2 regions of the Kitasatospora sp. NPDC002543 genome follow, and region 1 is predicted to be linked to the other one. Evidence: riboswitches for the same ligand, from Rfam matches in the RefSeq annotation. Region 1 holds a riboswitch; the other holds the start of a gene.
The links. Region 1 has a riboswitch for cobalamin ahead of ACWD4P_RS01930 (ribonucleoside-diphosphate reductase subunit alpha). Riboswitches for the same ligand answer to the same signal wherever they lie in the genome.
Positions count from the first base shown of each region.

Region 2: another riboswitch for cobalamin. It lies ahead of ACWD4P_RS09510 (CoA-acylating methylmalonate-semialdehyde dehydrogenase); the one in region 1 lies ahead of ACWD4P_RS01930 (ribonucleoside-diphosphate reductase subunit alpha).

Region 1 is NZ_JBSFWR010000002.1:182,058-186,259, forward strand. It holds gene ACWD4P_RS01930 (ribonucleoside-diphosphate reductase subunit alpha) at 1-1,631, opposite strand, end outside; cobalamin riboswitch at 1,823-1,979, opposite strand; gene ACWD4P_RS01935 (glycosyltransferase family 39 protein) at 2,029-3,693, opposite strand; gene ACWD4P_RS01940 (glycoside hydrolase family 26 protein) at 3,690-4,202, opposite strand, start outside.
Region 2 is NZ_JBSFWR010000015.1:33,609-37,810, forward strand. It holds gene ACWD4P_RS09505 (acyl-CoA dehydrogenase family protein) at 1-127, opposite strand, end outside; gene ACWD4P_RS09510 (CoA-acylating methylmalonate-semialdehyde dehydrogenase) at 124-1,638, opposite strand; cobalamin riboswitch at 1,852-2,035, opposite strand; gene ACWD4P_RS09515 (helix-turn-helix domain-containing protein) at 2,460-2,636, shown strand; gene ACWD4P_RS09520 (hypothetical protein) at 2,696-3,172, opposite strand; partial or broken gene ACWD4P_RS09525 (MmyB family transcriptional regulator) at 3,095-3,778, shown strand; gene ACWD4P_RS09530 (xanthine dehydrogenase family protein molybdopterin-binding subunit) at 3,872-4,202, opposite strand, start outside.

The sequences.
Region 1 (4,202 bases):
TCGGCGATGAGGGTGGAGAGGACCTTCGCCTCGGCGGAGTCGAAGTCGATCCGCAGCTGGAAGAAGACGTCCTGGAGGCCCATCACGCCGAGGCCGACCGGCCGCCAGCGGGAGTTGGAGGTGCCCGCCTCGGTGGTCGGGTAGAAGTTGATGTCCACCACGCGGTCGAGGAAGGTGACGGCGGTGCGCACGGTGGCGTCCAGCCGCTCCCAGTCCATGGCGCCGATGAGGTCGGCGGCCGTGGCGCCCGGGGCGACGTGGGCGCCCAGGTTGACCGAGCCCAGGTTGCAGACGGCGGTCTCGGAGTCGTCCGTGACCTCCAGGATCTCCGTGCACAGGTTGGAGGAGTGCACGGTGCGGCCCGGCAGGGCGGTCTGGTTGGCGGCGCGGTTGGAGGCGTCCTTGAAGGTCATCCAGCCGTTGCCGGTCTGCGCCAGGGTGCGCATCATGCGGGCGTACAGGGTCTGCGCCGGGATGGTGCGGACGGCCTTGCCGGCCAGCTCGGCCTTGCGGTAGGCCTCGTCGAAGTCGGCGCCCCACAGGTCGACCAGCTCGGGCACGTCGGCCGGGGAGAACAGCGACCAGTCCTGGTTGGCGTTGACCCGGCGCATGAACTCGTCCGGGATCCAGTGGGCCAGGTTGAGGTTGTGGGTGCGGCGCGCCTCTTCGCCGGTGTTGTCGCGGAGCTCCAGGAACTCCTCGATGTCGGCGTGCCAGGTCTCCAGGTAGACGCAGGCCGCGCCCTTGCGGCGGCCGCCCTGGTTGACGGCGGCGACCGAGGAGTCGAGGGTGCGCAGGAACGGCACGATGCCGTTGGACTTGCCGTTGGTGCCGCGGATCAGGCTGCCGCGCGAGCGGATGCGCGAGTAGGACAGGCCGATGCCGCCGGCGTGCTTGGACAGGCGGGCGATCTGCGCGTAGCGGTTGTAGATCGAGTCCAGGTTGTCCAGCGGCGAGTCGAGCAGGTAGCAGCTCGACATCTGCGGGTGGCGGGTGCCGGAGTTGAAGAGCGTCGGCGAGGAGGTCAGGTACTCCAGGCGGCTCATCAGGCCGTACAGCTCGGCCACCTCGCGCACCGACTGCTCGCTGTCGCCGACCGCCAGGCCGCAGGCGACGCGGAGCAGGAAGTGCTGCGGGGTCTCGATCACCTTGCGGGTGATCGGGTGGCGCAGCAGGTAGCGGGACTGCACGGTGCGCAGGCCGAAGTACTCGAAGCGGTCGTCGCCCGAGGGGTCGATCAGCGCGTCCAGGGCGGCGGCGTGCTTGGCGACGAACGCGGCGGTGGTGTCGCCGATCAGGCCCTCGGCGTGGCCGACGGCGATCGAGGCGGAGAAGGACACCGAGCCCTGGCTGTTCGCCTCGTCGACGATCTCCAGCGCGAGCAGGCGGGCGGCCAGCTTCGAGTACTGGGGGTCCTCGGCGATCATCGACGCGGCGGCGTCCACGGCCAGCCCGCGCAGCTCGGCGAAGTCCGAGCCGGCGTGGCGGCCGCGCAGTGCGGCGGCGGCGACATGGCCGGGGTCGACCTCGGTGAGGTCGGTGCTGCGGTCGGTGAGCAGCCGCAGCAGCGCGCCCCCGGGGTCGGAGACCGTCGGGTCGGTGAAGGCGGTACCGGAGCCCTGGGCGGGCAGGGTGGCTGAGGCAGCGGTGGTCAAGGCGCTCTCTCCTGGCGGCGATCGGCGGCGGTGCTCGGGGGCCACCGGGCCGATCTGGGCAGGGGAGCACGGCGCGAACGCAAAAAGCGTCGCGCGAGGTGACTCCCCGGCCCGCCCGCGAGGCCCGGAGGGGTACTGCTCGTGCCGGCGCGGCCTCTGCGGGAGGGCCGTGGCGCACGCCGTCGGCAGGTACTCGGACTCGCGGGGTGCGGCTGCTGGAGCCGCCCGCTCACCGCTGCGGGGCAGTCCCGGATTCGCACCGGGTTCCCCTGCATCGACAGCAGAAGCGAGCATACATGTAGTGCCGCCAGACTGCGGCGGCACCATATGTTGTGCCTGTCGTGTCGCGGGTGTGCGTGGGCCGGACAGCCGGTCAGTGCTTGAGATAGACCTTGTACGTGCTCGAATCACCGGTCGGCGAGGTGAACTGGGCGACCAGCCGGTAGTGTCCGGCGGCGGCCAGGGCCTCGCGCAGGGCCCGGTCGGTGCCCCTCGGCGCGGTGCTGTCCAGGACGACCATGGTGAACCAGCCGTCCCGGATCGCGGCCACACTGCCGTCGTCCCCGTGGTGCTGCACCCCGCCGCCGTCGCGGTACTCCGTGCCGGCCCGCGTCGAGATCCACTGCGCGGGTTCGGAGACGCTGCCGAGGTAGTACTCGGCCAGGCCGTCGACCTCGGTGAGATAGCGCCCCTGGGGCTCGGTGTGGGCCCTCAGAACGGCCAGCAGGCGGCCGGAGTCGGGCCCGTTCTGGTAGCGCAGGGCGGACTGCTCCATGCCGAGCGCGAGCAGCGCGACCCAGACCAGGATGCCCAGCTGGGGGTGGCGGAAGTGGGCGCCGACCAGCCGGGTCAGGCCGACCCCGGCGAGCGGGGCGGCGAGCAGCATGCCGTAGCCGAGGTGGCGGAACAGCGCGCCGGAGGTGCCGGTCCACAGGTGGGCGGCGGGGATCAGCAGGGCGGTGACGGTCAGGACGGCCCCGAGCAGGGCGCGCTGCCCCCGGGTGGTGGGGACGGCGTCCTTCTCCGGCGCGTCGTGCTCGTTCATCTGCTCGCGGCGCGCGTAGGCGACGGTGCCGGCGACGGCGAGGACGGTGAACAGGCCGGCCCACTGGAGCGTGCCGAGCAGGATCGGGCCGGCCGGGCCGGGCGCGTTGCCGCGCGAGGGCGACCACCCCGCGACCGCGCCGAGGGTGCCGTACGGGAGCAGCAGGACGAGGGTGGCGGCGGCCGACAGCAGCGCGCGCACGGCGGCCGGGCCGGGCCGGTGGTGCGGCCGGGCGGCGGCGAACGCGAGGGCGACCAGCGCGGGGACGGCGAAGGCCGCGGAGTAGGCCACGGCGCAGGCCAGTGCCGCGGGTGGGGCGGCGAGCAGGGCCAGGGCCGGATGGCGGCGGGCGGTGAACACCGTGGTCCAGGCCGCGAGGGCGATCAGCAGGACGGCGAGGGACTCGGGCGCGGCGTAGAAGCCGACGACGACGGTGGACTGGAGGACGGCGTACACGGCGATCGCGCAGATGGCGACCCGCTCGTTGAACAGACGCCTGGTCAGCGCGTACAGCAGCATCGTGGTGATCAGTGCGAAGCCGAGACTGAGCAGCCGGGTGCCCCAGATGCCGTTGGCGTCGGCGGCGGCGCCGGCCAGCGGCGGGTAGAGCCAGGGCGAGCCGTGCACCCGGTCGACCAGGTCGGTGGTGACCGGGGTGCCGTGCAGCAGGTGGGCCAGCTGCTGGCGGCCGGCGACCATGGCGGCGGCCTCGTCGGGGTGCGCGGCGGCCAGCAGCCGCAGCGAGAGCGCGGCCTGGACGGTCAGGACGGCGCCCAGCAGGCCGCGGGCGATCCAGCGGCGCCGGGGGCTGCTGCCCGGGTCCCAGCCGATCGTGGGGACCGGCGGGATGGTGTACGGGGCCAGCTCGATGCCGTCGGGGTTGTCCACCGCCACGGCCGCGCGGTGCTCGGCGGGGTCCGGTTCCGGACCGGCCGTCGGGCCGTGGGCGGAGCGGCTGGTCGGGACGGGGGGGAACTCGGACTCAGTGCTCATCGGGGGTTCCGGATGTCGAAGCCGTAACGGGGGTCGGACACGCGCTGTTTGAACGCGGCGAGGGTGTCCGGGACGGCCTCGACCCGCCAGTCCGCCCGTTTGACGATGTTGAACCAGACGAAGCCGATGATGTCGTCGTGCGCCTCCAGCCCGGAGAACAGCTGGTCGATGTCGGCCTGCTGGCGCTTGCCCTGCTCGGACGCGGTCTCGCTGATGAAGAAGGGCTTGGCGCAGAAGGTGCGGATCTCGGCCATGGTGGGCCCGTAGAGGGTCTCGAAGGTCTTCGGCCCGGTGCGGGTGAAGTAGCCGGTCATGCCGGCCCAGTCGACGTAGGTGTCGCCGGGGTAGTACGGCTGCAGGCGGGTGTTGGGCGCGGGGTCGATGATGTTGGGGCTCCAGACCCAGATCACGTTGGTGGCGCCGGCCTGGTCGAAGATGTCGTGGACGTGGCGCCAGGCGGCCACGAAGTCCTCGGGGGTGGCTGCCTGGCGGCCCCACGGGTACCAGTC
Region 2 (4,202 bases), on a different contig from region 1:
CGTCCACCGGGAAGTGCTTGGACTGGTCCCACTCCACGGCGTGCGGCGCGAGGTACTCCTCGGCGAAGGCCCGGGTCGTCTCGGCGATGGCGCGCTGGTCCTCGGTGAGGTCGTGCATCGCGCTCATCCCATCGTCGGCATGGTGAAGATCGCGCCCTCCTTGACCCCGGAGGGCCAGCGCGAGGTGACGGTCCGGGTGCGGGTGTAGAAGCGGATGGCGTCCGGCCCGTGCTGGTTGAGGTCGCCGAACGCGGAGCGCTTCCATCCGCCGAAGGTGTGGTAGGCGATCGGCACCGGGATGGGCACGTTGACGCCGACCATGCCGGTGGTCACCCGGCGGGCGAAGTCCCGGGCGGTGTCGCCGTCGCGGGTGTAGATGGCCACACCGTTGCCGAACTCGTGCTCACTGGGCAGCCGCAGCGCCTCCTCGTAGTCGGCGGCGCGCACGACCGTGAGGACGGGGCCGAAGATCTCCTCCCGGTAGATCCGCATGTCCGGCGTCACCCGGTCGAACAGGGAGGCGCCGAGGAAGTAGCCGTCCTCGTGCCCCTCCAACCGGAAGTCACGCCCGTCCACGACGAGTTCGGCGCCCTCCTCGGCTCCGAGGTCCAGGTAGCCGCGGACCCGCTCCAGCGCGTCACGGCCCACCAGCGGGCCGAAGTCCGCCGCCGGGTCGTCCGAGCGCCCGACCTTCAGCGTGGCGATCAGCTCGACCAGCTTCGCCACCAGGGCGTCCGCGGTCCGCTCCCCCACCGGGACGGCCACCGAGATCGCCATACAGCGCTCCCCCGCCGAGCCGTAGCCGGCGCCGACCAGCGCGTCCGCGGCTTGGTCGAGGTCGGCGTCCGGCATCACGATCATGTGGTTCTTCGCGCCGCCGAAGCACTGCGCCCGCTTCCCGTGCGCGGCGGCCGTCGCGTACACGTACTGGGCGATCGGCGTGGAGCCGACGAAGCCGAGGGCCTGCACCCGCGGGTCCTCCAGCAGGGTGTCCACGGCCTCCTTGCCGCCGTTCACGACGTTCAGGACGCCCGGCGGCAGCCCCGCCTCCAGGAACAGCTCGGCCAGCCGCAGCGGCACCGACGGGCACCGCTCAGAGGGCTTGAGGACGAAGGCGTTGCCGCAGGCCAGCGCGGGCGCGGCCTTCCACAGCGGGATCATCGCGGGGAAGTTGAACGGCGTGATGCCGGCGACGACGCCGAGCGGCTGACGCATCGAGTAGACGTCGATACCGGTGCCGGCGTTGTCGCTGAACTCGCCCTTCAGCAGGTGCGGGATCCCCGCGGCGAACTCCACCACCTCCAGGCCGCGCTGGATGTCCCCGTGGGCATCGGCCACGGTCTTGCCGTGCTCGGCGGAGAGCAGCCGGGCCAACTCGTCCTTCTCCTGCTCGACGAGTTGGAGGAAGCGCAGCAGCACCCGCGCCCGCCGCTGCGGGTTCCAGGCCGCCCACGCGGGCTGCGCCTGCGCTGCGTCGGCGATCACCGCCTCGACCTCGGCGCGGCTCGCCAGCGGCACCCGGGCCTGGACGCGCCCGGTGTTGGGGTCGTACACGTCGCCAAAGCGACCGGAGGTGCCGGCGACGGGCTTGCCGGCGACGGGCTTGCCGGCGACGAAGTGGGTGAGTTCTCGGACCATCGGGTTCCTACTCTCAACTGGGTCGGGGAGAGGAGGAATGGAGGCCGCCGCCGACGGGCGGGCGCACAGGGGTGCGGCCCCGCGGCGTCACGGTGGCGGTGGCATGACGAACCGTCAGAGCAGATGGGCCCCGGCAGTCGTCGGCACAGGACAACCAGGAGCAGCGGAACGGGAGCAGCCCGGAGTCATGCGTGTCGTCTCCATCCTCGTGGAAAACACGGATCACCCGCGGCCGGTATCCTGACTCCCGGATCACCGCACGCCCTCAGGCCTTCCCGGCTGGCTGCCAGTGGCCGTCATCTGCGAGGACGAACTCCCCGGTCACAGTGGCGGGACCGTGCCGGACTCACACCGGCTTCCCTGACACCGCGGACCTACCATCGACCATATAGTTGGACGTCCTAGTAAGTCCAGAGCTCTGTGCGCGCGTTGCGCCATCGGGATCCCACCCCGCCGGGCCCGGCTCGACTACCTTTGCAAGCCGTCTGCAAGAGGCCCAAGGGGGGCAGGTCTGCGTGCACGAGGCCGGGTGAGGTTTCACCCGCACCGCGCGAAAATTCAACCTGCCCGCCGTCAGCCAGGCCGCCCGTCGGCGGTAGAACGACCACGCGCTCATCATCGGAGTGGCCGATGCGGCAACACGAGCCCGTTCGGCGACTGGAGTCCTGCCGACCACACAAGAAGCGACGTCCCAGGATGCCCTGCGGATGTATCACGAGGCACCGGTACGGCCAAACCACCGGACGCGCTGGAATCTTGGGCTCCGCACGCAGCCGTGCGACCGTCCACTCCTCTGGAGGAGCCCGTGTCGTCGCAGTTTCATGACCGTCAAGGAGACGGCGGAATTCCTGAACATGTCTGTTCAGTGGGTCTATCGCGAAGCCCCTCAAGTAGGCCTCGTCCCGTACCGGTTCGGACAAGGACGGAACGCGAAGCTGCAGTTCAAGGTCACAGAGGTCCAGACCTGGGTGAAGCAGCAACGGATGTCCGTCAGGTGAGCCAGACCGAGACGCCTCGGGCGCCCTGCTCCACACCAGAGCAGGGCGCCCGACGCGTTTCAGGCCGCAAGGCCGAGGTCGAGGACCTGGGCGGCGTGGCCGATGGAGCCGGGCATCAAGTGGCGGTAGATCTTGAACGTCACATCGATGCTCTTGCGCCTCATCCACTCGGCGACGTCGGTGATCGGGATGTTGTGGCTGAGGCAGTTCGAGGCGAAGAAGTGCCTCAGGCCGTAGAGCGTCATCCCCTCGGGGATGTCGGTCTCGCCGGCCCGCTTGATCCGGTCCCACTGGTTCTGCAGGTAGTAGGACGGGTACGGCTTCGCGATGTCCAGCGGGTGGCGGAGCAAGTAGCCGTCGATGGTGCCGTAGATATCCGCGTACGAGAGCAGGCTGAGCCGCGTCCGGACCGTCAGCGGGACGCCCCGGTAGTCGCCCTTCTTGCGGTGCTTGAGCGGCGCGCGACCCAGCCGTCCGAGCAGGTCCTCGACGCGCTCGCCCGCGTCCTCGACCTCGACGCGACCGAACGCGGGCACCTCCACCGCCTCGCGCGGCAGCGCCGCCGCCGCGCGACGACGCCGGGCACCCGGGTCCGGCCGGAGCTGCTGCGCGTCCTCGACCTGGTCGCCGGCGCTCCCGCGCTGATCATGAACCACCGCCTGGACGTCCTCGCCGGGAACGGCCTCGCCGGACTCCTCTTCGGCCGCCCGATGCCGGGCCTGAACATCGCCCGGCACATCATCCTGGAGGAGGCCGAGCACGGCCTGTAAGCGGACTGGGAGAACTGCACCCTGGACGTGGTCGGGCACCTGCGCCTGGCCGCCGGAAAGTACCCCGACGACCCTCACCTGGCCTCGCTCGTCGGCGAGTTGGCGATGGGCAGCGAGCGCTTCCGCCGCCTCTGGGCCCGCGCGGAGGTGCGCGCCCGCACCCACGGACGCAAGGCGTACCGGCACCCCATGGTCGGACTGCTGGAACTGCACCAGGAGAACTTCGCGCTGCCTGGCGAGCCGGGCATCGAACTGCTCGTGCTGTCGGCGGCCCCCGGCAGCCCCACCGAGGACGGACTGCGCCTGCTCGCGGGCCTGGCCGCGGACCACGGCGCCGCCCGTCGCCCGGTGGACGCCCGGACCCTCGACTGACTCACCGACGCCCGCCCACCGCCGGTCACGGGCGTCCGTCGGCCGCCGGCCGGGCCCGCCGCGGGCCCCGGAGAGCTCCGCGGTCCTGCGGTGTCACCGCCCGGCCCGCTCCTCCAAGGCGTCCAGGACCTTGTCCAGCGTGATCGGCAGGTCACGCACCCGCACCCCGCACGCGTGCCACACGGCGTTCGACACCGCGGCGGCCGTCCCGACGATGCCGATCTCCCCGATGCCCTTGGAGCCCATGGCGTTGACGTGGGGATCGTGCTCGGCGAGCCAGTGCGCCTCGATGCGGTCGACGTCCGCGTTCGACGTGATCTGGTACTCGGCGAGGTCGTGGTTGACCACGTGGCCGGTCCGCGGGTCGAGCACGCCGTTCTCGTGCAGGGCCATGGACAGCCCCATCGTCATCCCGCCGACGAAC